2 regions of the Geobacillus sp. GHH01 genome follow, and region 2 is predicted to be linked to the other one. Evidence: a T-box and tRNA genes for the amino acid it is inferred to sense, from the RefSeq annotation. Region 2 holds a T-box; the other holds one or more tRNA genes.
The links. A T-box is a leader RNA that pairs with one kind of tRNA and senses whether it is charged. The one in region 2 lies ahead of alaS (alanine--tRNA ligase), so its partner is inferred to be a tRNA-Ala.
Positions count from the first base shown of each region.

Region 1: it has a tRNA-Ala gene. The T-box ahead of alaS (alanine--tRNA ligase) is inferred to sense a tRNA for this amino acid. The anticodon was not compared.

Region 1 is NC_020210.1:510,519-514,982, reverse strand. Features, by position in the region: gene queG (tRNA epoxyqueuosine(34) reductase QueG) at 1-155, opposite strand, end outside; gene GHH_RS02655 (B3/4 domain-containing protein) at 208-873, shown strand; tRNA gene GHH_RS02650 (tRNA-Glu) at 1,176-1,247, opposite strand; tRNA gene GHH_RS02645 (tRNA-Ser) at 1,252-1,344, opposite strand; tRNA gene GHH_RS02640 (tRNA-Asn) at 1,351-1,425, opposite strand; tRNA gene GHH_RS02635 (tRNA-Ile) at 1,635-1,708, opposite strand; tRNA gene GHH_RS02630 (tRNA-Gly) at 1,715-1,785, opposite strand; tRNA gene GHH_RS02625 (tRNA-His) at 2,105-2,177, opposite strand; tRNA gene GHH_RS02620 (tRNA-Thr) at 2,185-2,260, opposite strand; tRNA gene GHH_RS02615 (tRNA-Ser) at 2,617-2,707, opposite strand; tRNA gene GHH_RS02610 (tRNA-Ile) at 2,727-2,803, opposite strand; tRNA gene GHH_RS02605 (tRNA-Met) at 2,809-2,885, opposite strand; tRNA gene GHH_RS02600 (tRNA-Ala) at 2,903-2,975, opposite strand; tRNA gene GHH_RS02595 (tRNA-Pro) at 2,984-3,057, opposite strand; tRNA gene GHH_RS02590 (tRNA-Arg) at 3,064-3,137, opposite strand; tRNA gene GHH_RS02585 (tRNA-Leu) at 3,143-3,228, opposite strand; tRNA gene GHH_RS02580 (tRNA-Gly) at 3,234-3,308, opposite strand; tRNA gene GHH_RS02575 (tRNA-Lys) at 3,316-3,388, opposite strand; tRNA gene GHH_RS02570 (tRNA-Thr) at 3,561-3,633, opposite strand; tRNA gene GHH_RS02565 (tRNA-Phe) at 4,016-4,091, opposite strand; tRNA gene GHH_RS02560 (tRNA-Asp) at 4,410-4,464, opposite strand, start outside.
Region 2 is NC_020210.1:2,616,202-2,630,060, reverse strand. Features, by position in the region: gene GHH_RS13010 (efflux RND transporter permease subunit) at 1-1,451, shown strand, start outside; gene GHH_RS13005 (TetR/AcrR family transcriptional regulator) at 1,549-2,409, shown strand; gene GHH_RS13000 (replication-associated recombination protein A) at 2,517-3,812, shown strand; gene GHH_RS12995 (hypothetical protein) at 3,853-4,086, shown strand; gene cymR (cysteine metabolism transcriptional regulator CymR) at 4,098-4,514, shown strand; gene GHH_RS12985 (cysteine desulfurase family protein) at 4,543-5,685, shown strand; gene mnmA (tRNA 2-thiouridine(34) synthase MnmA) at 5,701-6,816, shown strand; gene GHH_RS12975 (tetratricopeptide repeat protein) at 6,905-7,567, shown strand; gene GHH_RS12970 (ATP-dependent RecD-like DNA helicase) at 7,587-9,947, shown strand; gene GHH_RS12965 (PRC-barrel domain-containing protein) at 9,973-10,446, shown strand; gene GHH_RS12960 (hypothetical protein) at 10,462-10,653, shown strand; gene GHH_RS18440 (YrzQ family protein) at 10,665-10,799, shown strand; gene GHH_RS12955 (AI-2E family transporter) at 10,918-11,979, shown strand; T-box leader at 12,027-12,251, shown strand; gene alaS (alanine--tRNA ligase) at 12,298-13,859, shown strand, end outside.

The DNA of each region.
Region 1 (4,464 bases), 1.5 Mb from region 2:
GGTTCCTCAAAACCGGACTGATAGCCGAGCTCCTGCTGGCGGCGCAGCCGTTCCTTTAATTCAACAAACGGATCAGCGCTCGCAAATCCGATTTTATCAATGCCGATTGACCGACTATACTCAATGACTTCCCGCTTTAATGCCATAACATCCATCGTTTTCCCTCCTTTCGTCATATATGATAAAATGAAATCCGAGGTGATCAAGATGAAATTCGTGATATCAGAACAACTAAAGCAACGCCTTCCTTCTGGTAAATTCGGCGTCATCCGCTATCATCATATCGAGGTCAGCGATTCACCGCAAATGTTAAGGGGGCGGCTTGAGCTGTTTCAAGAATCTCTTTACATCGAGCTGCAGGAAAAGTCGATTGCCGACATTCCTGAGATGGTCGAATGGCGCCGTACTTTCAAACAAATCGGAACGGACCCAAGCCGCTATCGACCGTCAAGTGAAAGCCTGTACCGACGCATCCAGAAAAAAAGCTTCATTCCGCCTATCCATTCAGCGGCAGACATAAACAACTTTTTTTCACTCTATTATAAAATTCCACTCGGCATCTATGATCTAGACCGCATCAACGGGACAGTGACGCTCACGATCGGCACGGAACAAGATGAATACATCGCGTTAAACGGCCGCACAGTCAACTTTGCCAACAAACTCGTCAGCAAAGATGAACGAGGGCCGTTTGGCAGTCCGATCGTCGATTCGGAGCGGACCGCCGTGACGAGAGAAACGAAAAACGCTTTGCAAATCGTTTACTTTCTCCCATCAACGCCAGAAGAAACCGCCAAGCGCCAGCTTCAAGCCATCCAAACGATGTTTGTGCAAATTCATGGCGGCGAAGCCGACGCCCAATTGTTCGTTTGATCTTCTCCCCCCACTTTCCTGCCGTTGGAAACGGGGGACTCCCTCCCTACTTGAACGCTCTCCCACCTACGCTCACGCGTGGAAGTGGGGGTCTTCTCGGTTTAGGGTGATAAATAAAAAAACGCAATGCCTCGTTCTTTAACGAAACGAAACACTGCGTTGTCCCCAAGCATCATAACATAATTTTAAAGCTAACGAGAGACATTATAACAGACTTCCACACGCATCGCAAGAAAAAAACGCAAAAATCGACAAAAGAAATTGTACAAAAGGGCACCAGAATCTCTGGTGCCAGCAACCAGTGACCCGTACGGGATTCGAACCCGTGTTACCGCCGTGAAAGGGCGGTGTCTTAACCACTTGACCAACGGGCCATTATGGCGGAGAAGGCGGGATTTGAACCCGCGCGCCGCAAAACTGCGACCTAACGGTTTAGCAAACCGTCCCCTTCAGCCACTTGGGTACTTCTCCGTAACATGGCTCCGCAAGTAGGATTCGAACCTACGACCTACCGGTTAACAGCCGGTTGCTCTACCGCTGAGCTATTGCGGAATGATGAATAACTATATGTTATGCACATCTTCCAAATGTGCTCGTTGCCTCTTCCTCTGCCAGCTAATTCAAGGAAGCGAGATGCGTCGAGGCAACTCGCAGCGAATTCGAAGATGTGAAGCTCGTCGCTCCGCTTTTGCTGTGGAACGATGGGGCATTGTTCGCCCATTATTATAGCGAATAGCCAAAAAACATTCAATGGAAAATAATGGGCCTAAGTGGACTTGAACCACCGACCTCACGCTTATCAGGCGTGCGCTCTGACCAGCTGAGCTATAGGCCCATAAAAAGCGGGTGATGGGAATCGAACCCACGACATCAGCTTGGAAGGCTGAGGTTTTACCACTAAACTACACCCGCATAATTTTTGATGAAACACCCATCACAATCTTTCATGCCTCTTCCTCTGCAAGCTAATTCGAGGAAGCTGGATGCGTCGAGGCAACTCGAAGCTAATTCAATGATGCAAATGCTCGTGGCTGAGGTTTTACCACTAAACTACACACGCATATCATTTGGAGTCAACATCTGCCACGCTCTTCCATGCCCCTTCCTCTGCCAGCCGATTCAAAGAAGCTGGATGCGTCGAGGCAACTCGAAGCTAATTCAATGATGCGAATGCTCGTGGCTGAGGTTTTACCACTAAACTACACACGCAAATATAGAATATAATGAAAAGGGCGACTAGTGGGAATCGAACCCACGCATGCCAGAGCCACAATCTGGTGCGTTAACCACTTCGCCATAGTCGCCTCGATCTGGTGCCGGCTGCAGGACTTGAACCCGCAACCTACTGATTACAAGTCAGTTGCTCTACCAATTGAGCTAAGCCGGCACATTTAAAATTAGCTAGTGATTCATGTTGTCTGCCTGGTTGTGCCTCTTCCTCTTCAAGCTCATTCAAGGAAGCCTTGTGCGTCGAGGCAACTCGCAGCCAATTCGATGATGCCGATGCTCGTCTCTACCAATTGAGCTAAGCCGGCACATTTAAAATTAGTTAGTGACTCATGTTGTCTGCCTGGTTGTGCCTCTTCCTCTCCCAGCTAATTCGAGGAAGTCAAATGCTCGGTGTCCCTTCCTCTGCAAGCTTATTCAAAGAAGCAGGATGCGTTGGGACAACTCGCAGCAGATTCGACGATGCGAATGCTCGTCTCTACCAATTGAGCTAAGCCGGCATGATTTTAAAGTGCATGGCGGAGGAGGAGGGATTCGAACCCCCGCGCGCCTTGCGGCGCCTCTCGGTTTTCAAGACCGACCCCTTCAACCACTTGGGTACTCCTCCAAAAAAGCAACAATAATAATGGTGGACCTTGTAGGACTCGAACCTACGACCGGACGGTTATGAGCCGTCTGCTCTAACCAGCTGAGCTAAAGGTCCGATAATGGTGGCGGTGGAGGGGATCGAACCCCCGACCTCACGGGTATGAACCGTACGCTCTAGCCAGCTGAGCTACACCGCCAAATTTAAGTCAAAAGGTGGAGCCTATCGGGATCGAACCGATGACCTCCTGCTTGCAAAGCAGGCGCTCTCCCAGCTGAGCTAAGGCCCCATGATAAATCGGGAAGACAGGATTTGAACCTGCGACCTCACGGACCCGAACCGTGTGCTCTACCAAGCTGAGCTACTTCCCGACAAAACGCGCTCGAGAGGATTCGAACCCCTAACCTTCTGATCCGTAGTCAGATGCTCTATCCAATTGAGCTACGAGCGCACAAGTGCCGAGGGCCGGACTCGAACCGGCACGGTAGTTACCTACCCCAGGATTTTAAGTCCTGTGCGTCTGCCAATTCCGCCACCCCGGCGGAAGTGGAGCGGAAGACGGGGCTCGAACCCGCGACCCCCACCTTGGCAAGGTGGTGTTCTACCGCTGAACTACTTCCGCAAGACGATGAGCCATGGAGGACTCGAACCTCCGACCCTCTGATTAAAAGTCAGATGCTCTACCTACTGAGCTAATGGCTCACGAGTTGGATAACACTCTAGGATAGTGATGTCCCTTCCTCTACAAGCATATTCAAGGAAGCAAGATGCGTCGGGACAACTCGAAGCGAACTCGAAGATGTAGCGCTCGTTACTGAGCTAATGGCTCGCGGTTGCCGTCTTAATGGCTTAAGAGGTTATTAAGGAATAAGAATGCCGGCTGCAGGACTTGAACCCGCAACCTACTGATTACAAGTCAGTTGCTCTACCAATTGAGCTAAGCCGGCACATTTAAAATTAGTTAGTGACTCATGTTGTCTACCTGGTTGTGCCTCTTCCTCTTCAAGCTCATTCAAGGAAGCCTTGTGCGTCGAGGCAACTCGCAGCCAATTCGATGATGCCGATGCTCGTCTCTACCAATTGAGCTAAGCCGGCACATTTAAAATTAGCTAGTGATTCATGTTGTCTGCCTGGTTGTGCCTCTTCCTCTTCAAGCTCATTCAAGGAAGCCTTGTGCGTCGAGGCAACTCGCAACAGATTCGACGATGCGAGTGCTCGTGGCTACCCATTGAACTAAGCCGGGGTGGTTTGAACATCTGACATGTCTGTGAACTACTCCCACTTAGCTTTGCATGAAGCAGGAATCTTCTTTCGGAACTATGATAAAAATGGTGGCTCGGGACGGAATCGAACCGCCGACACAAGGATTTTCAGTCCTTTGCTCTACCGACTGAGCTACCGAGCCGTATTATATTTTTCACACTGCCTATTGATACCGCTTTGTGCCTCTTCCTCTGCCAGCGGATTCGACGATGCTGGATGCGTCGAGGCAACTCGAAGCGAATTCGATGAAGCAGATGCTCGTCTCTACCGACTGAGCTACCGAGCCTTATCTTATTTTTCCCTTGTTCGTTGATGATTTTTGTGTCCCTTCCTCTACTAGCCCATTCGAAGAAGCCAGATGCGTCGGGACAACTCGCAGCAGATTCGACGATGCGGATGCTCGTCTCTACCGACTGAGCTACCGAGCCATATTTTTTCATCTTTCACAATTTTGAAAGAATGGCGGTCCCGACGGGACTCGAACCCGCGATCTCCTGCGTGACAGGCAGGCATGT
Region 2 (13,859 bases):
CATTGGCGCTCGTGCCGAAACTTGGATTTACGTTTTTGCCGAACGAAGAGCAGAAAACGCTGGTGGCGAGCATTGAACTGCCGGCTTCCACATCGGTGGTCAAAACGAATGATGTGTCGTTGGAGATGGAAAAGATGTTTTTAAAACGAAGCGATGTCGAGAGCGTCACCGCCGCAGTGGGAAGCCGCGATTTCCGCACAGGATTGAAACGGCCCAATCAAGCCAGCTATTATATTCTATTAAAGGACAGCGCTGACACCGCGAAAACCGTGGCCGTTCTCGAAAAAGAAATGCGCCGCATCGCCAATCAGCTCGCGCCCGGGGCCAAAGTGGGCGTGCAAGAGATGTCGAGCGGAGGGCCGCCAACGAATAATAACGTGAATATTGACTTATACTCCAATGACTTGGAGGCGCTCCAAACAGCAGCCAAACAGGTCGAGACGTATTTAAAACAACGCGATGATGTCAAAGATGTGACGAATAACTTGACGGAAAAGCAAAAACAAGTGATTGTCGCCATTGATCCGGAAAAGGCGGCCGCTTATGGCGTTTCGGGCATGCAATTGCTCGGGGCGGTGGCCGATGCAACCAAACCGGTCGATGTAGGGACGCTGAAACTCGGCGGCAAGGATGAGCAAGTCGAACTTTCGTATGATGAAACGTTGGGATCGATCGATGAGTTGAAAGAGCTTCCGATCGTGACGAGAAACGGAGTGATTCCACTTTCAGCTGTCGCCGAAGTGAAAGAGGCGGACGTGTATACGTCCATTCAAAAGCTGGACGGAAAAGTGTTTGCCCGCGTATCCGCCCAGATTGTCGGCGACAACATTCAGAAAGTCACGAATGATATTTCGAAACATGTAAATGATTTGAAGATCCCATCCGATGTCACAGTGAAAACGGGCGGCGGAAGCGATGAGACGGTGCAGACGTTCCGCGAGCTCGGTGTGGCCATGGCGGCGGCCATCGGGCTTGTGTATTTGACGATGCTGATTACATTTGGCAAAGTGCGGGTGCCGCTGATCATTTTATCTTCCCTTTTGTTTGTTCCCATCGGTTCGCTGTTTGCTTTGTATGTGGCCGATGAGCCGCTTTCCATCAGCGTCATGATCGGCTTGTTGATGCTCATTGGCATCGTGACGACCAATGCGATCGTGCTGGTGGATCGAATCGGGCAAAACCGCGAACAAAAACGGATGACGGTGCGAAGCGCCATCATTGAAGCCGGCAAAATACGGCTGCGGCCGATTTTAATGACAGCCTTTGCGACTGTGACAGCGCTCATTCCGCTTGCGCTGACGAATGAGGCCGGCACGTTGATTTCGAAAGGGCTGGCCATCACTGTCATCGGCGGCCTGACGTCGTCGACGTTATTGACGCTTGTGTTCATTCCTGCGATGTATGAGGCGTTTTTCTTCCGGACGGCAAAACGCGAACCGATGGCAAAATGACAGGGCTGGATGGCCGGATAACGGGCCGTCCGGCATTTTTTTTCATGGCAAGATCGACTATAATGGACATGAAGAAGGAGTAAGGAAGGAGAAAACATTGGGACGGAAAGAGGACATCATTGAAACGGCGATGAAATTATTCGCCGAAAAAGGCTATCACGCTGCCTCCATGCAGGAAATCGCCGAACGGAGCGGAGTAGCCAAAGGTTCGATTTACAATTATTTCAAATCAAAAGAAGAGTTGGCTGTATCGATTTTCCGCTACCATTATGAAGTCTTGTTTCACCAGCTTAAACAAATCGAGGCTGATCCCTCCTTAACCGCGCGCGAGCGGTTTTGCCGTCAGTTGACTGTACAAATCCAGCTGTTTGACGAACATAAAGAGCTGGTGCAAATGCAGTTGGGCGAACAAGCCGTGAAGGTGAGCCATGAGGTGCAGCATCTGGTGTTTCGCATCCGCGCCCATACGCTCCACTGGTATCGCCGGGCGATTGAAGACATATACGGCGAACAAGTGCGTCCAGTTTCGTTTGATTGCGCGACGATGCTCAACGGAATGCTGAAAGAATATCTGATTTACTTGGCGGTAGACCGAAAGCCGCTACTTCCTGAGAAGCTTGCCCCCTTCTTGCTCGATCGGCTTGATGCCATCGTTGCCAGCCTGCTTGACGGCAAGACGGGGTTGCTCGATGAAACGATGATGGCGGATTACATGGCTGCGGCGACCCAAGAGCGGAGTCAATGGAAAGAACGGGCCATCAGCTGTTTAGAGCGCATGGCGGCGATGCGTCCGGTTGAAGACGATATTCTTCGCTCGCTGCGCTTATTGAAGGAAGAACTCGAGAAAGGGGAGACAGCTAGGCGGTTTATGGTGGAGGCGCTTTTGCTCTATTTGGCGAAATACTCGCTTCCGCTGTACAATGAGTTGAAGGAGGCCATTGAACGCTATTTTGATTAAAACCACCGCTCTTCCCACGGGGAGACGCCCCATTCGCCGAAAATGAATAGGCGGCATCGGAGGATGTCTGTGAACATAGCGTCATCAATCTCAAGGAGGGGGTCGGCATGCCCAAAACGACGGAGCCGCTTGCTTGGCGGATGCGGCCGCGGACGATCGATGAGATCGTTGGGCAACAGCACATCATTGGCCCTAGTACGCCGCTTTATAAAATGGTCAAAAAAGGTCATGTTCCCTCGCTTTTGCTTTACGGAGAGCCGGGGACAGGGAAGACGTCACTCGCTTACGCCATTGCCCGCACCGCCGGGCGCGAATGGGTCGCCATCAATGCGACGACCGCCGGCAAAAAGGAAATCGAAGAGGCAGTCGAAGCGGCGCGTTGGTCGGGCAATGTCCTCTTATTTATCGACGAAATCCATCGGCTGAATAAAGCGCAGCAAGACGTTTTGTTGCCGCATCTCGAATCCGGGCTCGTGACCTTGATTGGCGCCACAACGGAAAACCCGTTTCACGAGGTCAATCCCGCCATTCGCAGCCGCTGCGGGCAAATCCAACAACTGAAACCGCTCACGCCGGATGACCTCTTGATCATTCTGAAACGGGCGCTCGCTGATCCGGAACGAGGGGTCGGCGAGCCGCCGGTTGTCATTGACGAGTCGTTGTTATGGCGCATCGCCGAGGCAGCCGGTGGGGATGCGCGCGTCGCGCTTTCGCTTCTGGAGGCGGCGGTTGCGGCTGCCGATGAGCGCCACGGCCGCTTGTATATTGATGAGGATATCGTGGCTTCATGCACCGCAAACCGCGGTTTTACCCATGACAAATATGGCGATCATTATTATTCGTTGTTGTCCGCGTTTCAAAAAAGCGTGCGCGGCAGCGATGCCGATGCCGCGCTTCATTATTTGGCCCGTCTGCTTGAAGGCGGAGACTTGGCGGCCGTTTGCCGGAGATTGCTTGTGATGGCTTATGAGGACATCGGACTTGCCAATCCGATGATGGGAGTGAAAGTACAGGCAGCGGTCGAAGCGGCGGAACGCCTCGGGCTGCCGGAAGCGCGCATTCCGCTCGCGGTTGTGACGATTGAACTCTGTTTAAGCCCGAAATCCAACAGTGCTTACAAGGCGCTGGACGCTGCCATTGCCGATGTCCGTTCCGGCAAGCTTGGCGATATTCCGGATCATTTAAAAGACGCTCATTACAAAGGGGCGGCTGCACTCGGGCGTGGACAAGGCTACTTGTATCCGCACGATTATCCGAACAGCTGGGTGGCGCAAACGTATTTGCCCTCCGCTCTGGAAGGCGTCCGCTATTATGAACCGAAAGAGCATGGCGAGGAAAAACATTACGCCAAAGTGTACCGGCGGCTTGAGCAGTTGAAACAAGAGGTCAAGGTTCAGCCGTGAAGGGAAAGGGATTTTTATGATATAATAACACAGGCGTTTCATGCTCGCTTTGACCGAGCTGACCGGATGGAACGTGGCGTACATTCGCATCGGGATCGAAGCGTTCGTGCTGTTGGCCGGCTGGTTGCTCGGCGGCCCGGTGTCGTTTGGCACGTTCCTTTTTTGTGTGACGATCGGTTCGATTGCCGGCTTGGCGCTGCCGCAATGCCAAAAGGTCGCAAGCCGCCTGCTTGGACCGGCCGCCGGCACTCGGACGCAAGGGTTAAGCCGTTAGGAGGGATATGAATGAAGATTTCGACGAAAGGCCGATATGGCTTGACGATTATGATTGAATTGGCCAAAAAATATGGCGATCGTCCGATCTCGCTTCGTTCGATCGCCAAGGCGAACAATTTATCCGAACATTATTTAGAGCAGCTCGTCACGCCGCTGCGCAACGCCGGGCTCGTCAAAAGCATTCGCGGAGCGTATGGCGGCTATGTGCTTGCTGAACATCCGGCGAAAATCACCGCCGGCGACATTTTGCGCGTGTTGGAGGGGCCGCTGGCCCCGGTCGAGGAGCTCGAGGAGGAAGAGCCGGCGAAGCGCGAGCTATGGATTCGCATCCGCGATGCGGTCGAGGAAGTGCTCGACAGCACAACGCTCGAAGATTTGGCGAAGTATAGCGACGGGGATGAAGGGGCATATATGTTTTATATTTAAGCATACAGAAAGGAAAGGAGAATGGCCGTTGGAACGGATTTATTTGGACCATGCGGCAACTTCCCCGGTCCATCCAGACGTGGCTGCCGGTATGGTCCAGTGGATGACGGAACAGTTCGGCAACCCGTCAAGCATCCATCATTTTGGACGGCAGAGCCGCCGCGCGGTCGATGAAGCGAGGGCTGTCATCGCCCGCTCGATTGGGGCGAAAGAGACGGAGATTGTGTTTACAAGCGGCGGCACGGAAGCAGATAACTTTGCGGTCATCGGAACGGCCATAGCGAACCGCGGCCGCGGCAATCATATCATTACAACCGCCATCGAGCATCATGCGGTGCTGCGCGCTTGTGAATATTTAGAGACGCAAGGGTTTGAGGTCACGTATTTGCCCGTTGACGAACAAGGGACGGTATCGGTCGAGGATGTCAAGGCCGCGCTGCGCGATGAGACCGTTTTGGTGTCGGTCATGTTTGCCAACAACGAAGTCGGCACGATCCAGCCGATTCGCGAAATCGGGGCGCTGCTTCGCGATCATCCGGCTTATTTCCATACGGACGCCGTCCAGGCGTACGGGCTTCTTCCGATCGATGTGAATGAATACGGGATCGATTTGCTGTCGATTTCCGCTCATAAAATCAACGGCCCGAAAGGAAGCGGCGCGCTTTATGTCCGGGAAACGGTCCGCATCACTCCGCTCCTTTTCGGCGGCGAACAGGAGCGGAAGCGGCGCGCCGGCACGGAAAACGTCCCCGGCATCATCGGCTTGGCGCAGGCGGCGGAAATCGCTGAGCGAACAAGGGAAGAGAAACGTCGGCAATATGCGGCGTGGCGCGAGGCGATGCTTGCGATTTTCCGCTCCTCAGGGATCGACTATGCGGTCAACGGCCGCCCGGATGGCCTGCCGCATATTTTGAATGTCGCCTTCCCGGGAACGAATGTCGAATCGCTGCTCGTGAACTTGGATTTAGCCGGCATTGCCGCCTCGAGCGGGTCAGCATGCACCGCCGGGTCAATCGACCCGTCGCACGTGCTTGTCGCGATGTGCGGAAAAGAGTCGGAGCGCATCCGTTCGTCTGTGCGCTTCAGCTTCGGGCTCGGCAATACGATGGAACAAATCGAGCGGGCGGCCGAGGAAACCGTGAAGATCATAAAGCGGCTCACAAACCGCTAAAGGGGGGGAAACAGCATGAACAAAGCGCCGCACGAAACGCGCGTCGTCGTCGGCATGTCCGGCGGGGTCGACTCGTCGGTCGCTGCGCTGCTATTGAAAGAACAAGGATATGATGTGATCGGCATTTTTATGAAAAACTGGGATGACACCGATGAAAACGGCGTTTGCACGGCGACTGAGGACTACGAAGATGTCGTGCGCGTCTGCAACCAAATCGGCATCCCGTATTATGCGGTCAATTTTGAAAAACAGTATTGGGACAAAGTGTTTACGTACTTTTTGAATGAATACAAAGCCGGGCGCACGCCGAACCCGGACGTGATGTGCAATAAGGAAATTAAGTTCAAGGCGTTTTTAGAGCACGCCATGTCGATCGGCGCCGATTACATCGCAACCGGCCATTACGCCCGCGTCGAGTTTCGCGATGGCGAATATAAAATGCTGCGCGGAGCCGACCCGAACAAAGATCAAACGTACTTTTTAAACCAGCTCGGCCAAGCTCAGCTGTCGAAAGTGATGTTTCCGATCGGCCATTTGCAGAAAGCGGACGTGCGCCGGATTGCGAAAGAGGCTGGGCTCGCCACCGCTGGAAAAAAAGACAGCACGGGCATTTGTTTTATCGGTGAACGCGATTTCAAAGAATTTTTGAGCCATTATTTGCCGGCCCAGCCGGGAGTGATGAAAACGCTCGATGGCGAAGTGAAAGGGCGGCATGACGGCGTCATGTATTACACGATCGGCCAGCGCCACGGCCTTGGCATCGGCGGCAGCGGCGAACCGTGGTTTGTCGTCGGCAAAGATGTGCGCGAAAATGTGCTGTATGTCGCCCAAGGGTTTGAAAACGAATATTTGTATTCCACCTCGCTAAAGGCGGTCGATGTCAACTGGGTGTCTGACCGCAAGCCGGAAGCGCCGTTCCGTTGCACGGCGAAATTTCGCTATCGTCAGCCTGATGTCGGCGTGACGGTCCACCCGCTTGCGGACGGCGGGGCGGAAGTCGTGTTTGATGCGCCGGCGCGGGCGGTGACGCCGGGGCAGGCGGTTGTTTTTTACAACGGCGAGGAATGCCTCGGCGGCGGCACGATCGATGAAGTGTTCCGCAACGGCGAAAAGCTTTGGTATGTTGGTTGACGGATGTGCCGGTGCGCACGATCTTCAATCAGGCTATTAGGCTGGGGGCCGTTGCTTGAAAATCACGTTGAATCAGGGGGGATGGGCGGTGGCCAATTTCAACGAACAAGGCTTGGCGTATATGCGCGAGGGGAAGTATGAGGAAGCCATCCGCTGTTTTTCCGCTGCGGTCGAACAGCATCCGGACGATCCGGCCGGGTACATTAACATCGGCACGGTTCTCGTTGCTGCCGGTGAAGAAGAGAAGGCGCTTGACTGTTTCCGGCAGGCGTTGAAAATTGACAAGAAGGCGGCGGCCGCGTATTACGGCATGGGTACAGTGCATTATAAGCGTGAGCAGTTCGCGAAAGCGAAAGATATGTTTGAGCGCGCGCTAGGGCTTGGTCTTGACGATGCCGATACGCATTTTATGCTCGGCATGTCCTTATGGCGGCTCGAGATGCCGCGGCTGGCGCTGCCGTATTTGCAGCGCGCGGCTGAGCTGAACGAGACGGATGCCGAAGCGCTGTTTCAGCTTGGCCTTTGCCTCGCCACGCTCGATTATGTCGATGAGGCGAAGCGTTATTTCGAAAAAACGTTGGAACTCGATCCGCGCCACGCTGATGCGTACTACAATTTAGGCGTCATTTATGCGTACAAAGATGAGCTCGATGCCGCCCGCAATATGTTTGCCGCTGCCTTGGAAGCCAAGCCCGATCACGTGCTTGCCGGATACGGAAAGAAACTGATGGAAAAGCGGCTTGCGCCGTAAAAAGGCAGGGGGATGGCTGTTGCAAGAGCAACAAATCCTCGCCCTTGACGGACGCACGTTCATTAAAGGAGTGTGCTTGGCGGTCATTTTTCATAATGAGGAAACATTGTACACGGTCGTCCGCGTGCGCGTTGAGGAAACGAACGAAGCGCCCGTTGAGGAGGAAGTCGTCGTCACCGGCTATTTTCCGCGTTTAAACGAAGGGGACGTCTACATCTTTTACGGACAATTCCGCCAACATCCGCGTTTTGGCCGCCAATATGCGGCTAGTCAGTTCCGCAAACAGCTTCCGAACACGAAAGAAGGAGTCATTCATTATTTATCGAGCGGTTTGTTTAAAGGAATCGGCAAAAAAACGGCTGCGGCGATTGTCGAGACGCTCGGCGAAAACGCGATCGCCGCGATTTTGCGCGACCCCAGGGCGCTAGAGCGTGTGCCGAAGCTGACGAAAAAAAAGGCGAAGCAACTGTACGATGCGCTTCGCGCCCACGAAGGGCTTGAGCAAACGATGATCGCCCTCGCCCAGCTCGGTTTTGGCCCGCAGCTGGCCATGAAAATTTACCAAGCGTATGGCGAAGAAGCGGTTGACATCATCCACGAGAACCCGTACCAGCTCGTTGAGGATATCGAAGGGATCGGCTTTGGCCGCGCTGATGAAATCGGGCGCCAGCTCGGCATTTCCGGCAGCCATCCGGCCCGGCTGCGCGCCGCCTCGTTGTTTGTTCTTGAACAGGCGTGCTTGCAGGAAGGGCACGTTTATTTGCGCGAGGAAGAGCTGATGGAGCGCATCGGGGAGCTGCTTGACGGAAGGCTGAGCGGTGCGGTGGATGGACGAGCGATCAGCCAAACGCTTCTGATGTTAAGCGAAGAAGGGAAGCTGATCGCCGAGCAAGGGCGTTATTATCTCCCTTCCCTTTACTTCGCCGAGAAAGGGATCGTCTCCAACATTAAGCGGCTGCTCGGGCAGACGCCGCCGTCGGCGTTTGCCGAGTCGGAGTTTTTGCTGGCGCTTGGGGCGCTTGAGGAACGGCTTGGCATGCAATATGCCCCCCAGCAAAGGGAAGCGATCCAACAAGCGCTTTCTTCGCCGCTGTTTATTTTGACCGGCGGTCCGGGAACGGGGAAAACGACGGTCATCAAAGGCATCGTCGAGCTGTTTGCCGCCCTAAACGGCCTGTCTCTTGACCCGGCTGACTACAAACAAGGCGAGCCGTTTCCGGTGCTGCTGGCCGCACCGACCGGCCGAGCGGCGAAGCGGATGAGCGAGGCGACCGGGCTGCCGGCGGCGACGATCCACCGCTTGCTCGGCTGGAATGGGGCGGAAGGGTTCAGCCGCGACGAGAACGAACCGATTTCCGGCAAGCTGCTTGTCATCGATGAGATGTCGATGGTCGACACGTGGCTCGCCAACCAGCTGTTAAAAGCCGTGCCAAACGGCATGCAAGTCATTTTCGTCGGCGATGAGGATCAATTGCCATCCGTCGGGCCAGGGCAAGTGCTGAAAGACTTGCTCTCTTCAGGCGTCATTCCGTTCGCTCGGTTGACCGAGGTGTATCGCCAGGCGGAAGGATCATCGATCATCGAGCTTGCCCATAAGATGAAGCGCGGCGTCGTGCCGGACGATTTGACCGCTCCGAAGGCAGACCGTTCCTTCATCCGCTGCCGTGCGGGCCAGGTCGTCGATGTCGTGCGGCAAATAGCGGACAACGCGCGCAAAAAAGGGTTTTCCGTCAAAGATATTCAAGTGCTCGCCCCGATGTACCGTGGTCCAGCGGGCATTGACCAATTGAACAAAGCGCTTCAAGAGCTGTTCAACCCGCCGGCTGAGGGGAAGCGGGAGCTGTCGGTCGGTGAGGTCGTCTACCGCGTCGGCGATAAGGTGCTGCAGCTCGTCAATCAACCGGAAGACAATGTGTTTAACGGCGACATCGGCGAAATCGTTGCCATTTTTTACGCCAAAGAAAATACGGAAAAGCAAGACTTGCTCGTCGTCTCGTTTGATGGCATTGAAGTGACGTACACACGGCAAGATTTAGGACAAATCACCCATGCGTACTGCTGTTCGGTTCATAAGGCGCAAGGAAGCGAGTTTCCAATCGTCATTTTGCCCGTCGTCAAAAACTATTACCGGATGTTGAAACGGAATTTGTTGTATACTGCGGTGACAAGAAGCAAGCAGTTTCTCGTTTTATGCGGGGAAGAGGAAGCGTTTCGATTCGGCGTCGCAAAACAAAGCGACGGAGCGCGCCAGACGGCGCTCGCTGAGAAGCTGGCGGGGGCGACGGCTCCGTTTGTCGAGGTCGAACTGCCGTTTGAAGAGGCGAACATGGGGATGGAAAACGTTACGCCGTATGACTTTATGGGCGATGAGCCAAGCTAAAGGTGGCTGGAAAGGTGGGAGAACGATGCGGACGTTTTCCGACATCAAGGGCCTTCCCATTTATGAACAAACGACGGGAAAAATGGTCGGAACGATCGCTGACATTTGGTTTACCAGCCACGGCGCGGTCAAAGGGCTTGTCGCGGAACAGGGCGGTTTGTTCGGCCGCCGCCGCTATTTGCCGCTTTCAGCCGTGCAGTCGTTCGAAAACGACCGAGTCATCATCTGTGATGCAGATAGCTTCCAGCCGTTTCCTTCTCCTGACAGCGGCCACTCTCTTTACGGCGAACGCGGCCTCGCCGGCAGCATGGTTGTCGCCGCGGACGGAACAACGATCGGACTGTTGGATGACGTATATTTTGACGGGCAATTGGGCAAAATTGACGGATACGAGATCAGCGAGGGATTTTTTTCCGATTTGACCGAAGGAAAGAAACGAATGGAGCTCGCTCCGTTCACCGCCAGAGAAGGCGTGGTCACCGTGGAAACAACGATGTAAGGAGAGTGGCTGTCCATGCTCATTTGCCCGAATTGCAAACGAAAAAATTTAGGGAAAATCGGCGTCAACCAGTACTACTGCTGGGATTGCTTTATTGAGCTGTCCGTCTCGAAAGGGATGATCCACGCCCATCAAGTGGAAGAAGACGGAACGTTGAGTTCCCTTGACGACTTGTTTGACGACCACGAACGCACGATCCAATTTTAGGGGGGACACGCATGAACCGGATGATGACGTCGCTGTTAGCAGTCGGATTAGGCGTCGCCGCTTATCAGCTCGCCCAACGAAACGATTGGATGAACGGTCGCACGATGCGGAGGATGCGCCGCCGCTTGATGCAAGCGATCCGCTGACGGCGCTCGCCCTCGCCTTTGCGCGGGGGCGTCGCCTTGTGGCTGTCAAATAGTGCTAAAAGCGGTGAAGGCATATTTCCCGCCGCATCTCCTACACTAAACGGTAGGAGGTGTGGCGATGGGCGAGCAACAATGGCTGTCGTTCTTTCGCATCGGAAAATGGCTGCTGATTACGGCAATCATCTATTTGATCGTTCGAATGAAAGACGTTTGGCGGCCGGTCATTGATTTTATCGCAACGGTGTTGACGCCGTTTTTGCTGGCGTCGTTTATTACGTATTTGCTCTACCCGCTTGTGGAATCCATCCATCGCAAAGGAATGCCGCGCGCCCTTGCCATTTTGTTGATTTATTTGTTGTTTTTCGGTTTGGTCGGCTACGGCTTGTACCGCGGCGTGCCGCTATTCATCGCCCAGTTGCGTGAACTGGATGAACAGCTGCCGTCTTTGATGAATACATACCGCCAATGGGTGCGCCACATCCACGACGAGACGTCGAATTGGCCGCTTGAGGTGCACACACGCATCGAGGGGATGTTTGCCGAGATCGAGCAAGCAGCGGCGGCCGCCGTCGCGATGGCGATTCATGCCGCCAAATCGTTCATCGGTTCGGCGGCGACGCTGTTGATCATTCCGTTTATCGTCTTCTATATGTTAAAAGATATCGATGTGTTGAAAAAAGCGGTTTGGTACATGACACCGAAGCGGTGGCGTGGGCCGGGGATGGCGTTTTTGAAGGATGTCGATGAATCGCTCGGCGGCTACATTCGCGGCCAGCTGTTCGTCTGTGCGGCGATCGGTCTGGCGGCGGCGCTCGGCTTGTGGCTTGCCGGCATGGATTATCCGCTGTTGCTCGGCTTTGTCATTGGCGTGACGAACATCATCCCGTATTTTGGCCCGCTGATCGGCGCCGTTCCAGCGGTCATTTTGGCTGCCACCGTCTCGCTGAAAATGGTCGTGATCGTGCTTGTCATCATTTTTACCTTGCAGTTTTTAGAAGGGAACGTTTTGTCGCCGCTGATCGTCGGCAAAAGCGTGCATATGCATCCGCTTGCCATTATGCTCGCCCTCTTTGCCGGCGGTGAACTCGCCGGCGTGCTCGGCCTCATTCTTGCCGTTCCGACGGCGGCGGTGCTGAAAGTGGCCATCGCCCATTGGAAAGAGCATTATGCTTCGCATTGACAAATGCTCTCTGCTTGTCTATAATCTTTCAATGAAAAAAGCGAATACATAACGCGATGACGGATCGAGTATGTTGCAGTCCATCTTAACGCGCGAGTTCGCGCACAGAGAGGAATTTCCGCGGCTGAAAGAAATTCCAGATGAAGGGCAACAGAAGGCTAATCCGGAGCGCAGGCAAAACCTGACGCAAGGCTGCGTTACGGCCAAAGAGGTGATGGGCGTTTTTTGCCCATAAACAGGGTGGTACCGCGAGCATAACTCTCGTCCCTGCAGGGGATGGGAGTTTTTTTATATAAAAGGCGAAAGGGGAGGATCATCATGAAAAAGCTGACATCCGCCCAAGTGCGGCGCATGTTTTTAGAGTTTTTCCAAGAAAAAGGCCATGCGGTTGAGCCGAGCGCATCGCTCATTCCGGTCGACGACCCGTCGCTGTTGTGGATCAACAGCGGCGTCGCGACGTTGAAAAAATACTTTGACGGGCGCATCGTTCCGGAAAACCCGCGCATTTGCAACGCGCAAAAATCGATCCGCACCAACGACATCGAAAACGTCGGGAAAACGGCGCGCCACCATACGTTTTTTGAAATGCTCGGCAACTTTTCGATCGGCGATTACTTCAAGCGCGAAGCGATCCATTGGGCATGGGAGTTTTTGACGAGCGACAAATGGATCGGTTTTGATCCGGAACGGTTGTCCGTTACCGTCCATCCGGAAGACGAGGAAGCGTACAACATTTGGCGCAACGAAATCGGCTTGCCAAAAGAGCGAATCATTCGCCTTGAAGGAAACTTCTGGGACATCGGCGAAGGCCCGAGCGGTCCGAACACGGAAATCTTTTACGACCGCGGCGAAGCGTTCGGCAACGACCCGAACGATCCGGAGCTGTACCCAGGCGGGGAAAATGACCGCTATTTAGAAGTATGGAACCTTGTCTTTTCGCAGTTTAACCATAACCCGGACGGCACGTACACGCCGCTGCCGAAGAAAAACATCGACACCGGCATGGGCTTGGAGCGGATGTGCTCGATTTTGCAAGACGTGCCGACGAACTTTGAAACCGACTTGTTCCTGCCGATCATCCGCGCGACCGAGCAGATCGCCGGCGAGCGGTATGGCGAAGATCCGGACAAAGACGTCGCTTTTAAGGTGATCGCCGACCATATTCGCGCCGTGACGTTCGCGATCGGCGACGGGGCGCTGCCGTCAAATGAGGGCCGCGGTTATGTGCTGCGCCGCCTGCTCCGCCGCGCGGTGCGCTATGCGAAACATATCGGCATTGAACGTCCGTTTATGTACGAACTCGTCCCGGTCGTCGGCGAGATTATGCACGACTACTATCCGGAGGTGAAAGAAAAAGCCGATTTCATCGCCCGCGTCATCCGGACGGAAGAAGAACGGTTCCATGAAACGCTCCATGAAGGGCTCGCCATATTGGCGGAGGTGATCGAAAAGGCGAAAGAGCAAGGAAGCCGTGTCATTCCGGGCGAGGAAGCGTTCCGCCTGTATGATACGTACGGCTTTCCGATCGAGCTGACGGAAGAGTACGCCGCTGAAGCGGGCATGACGGTCGACCATGCCGGATTTGAGCGCGAGATGGAGCGGCAACGCGAACGGGCGCGCGCGGCCCGGCAAGATGTCGATTCGATGCAAGTCCAAGGCGGAGTGCTCGGTGACATTAAAGATGAAAGCCGGTTTGTCGGCTACGATGAGCTTGTTGCCGCATCGACGGTCATCGCCATCGTCAAAGACGGGCGGCTTGTCGAGGAAGTGAAAGCCGGCGAAGAGGCGCAAATCATCGTCGATGTGACGCCATTTTACGCCGAAAGCGGCGGACAAATCGCTGACCAAGGCGTGTTTGAAAGCGAAACAGGAACAGCAGT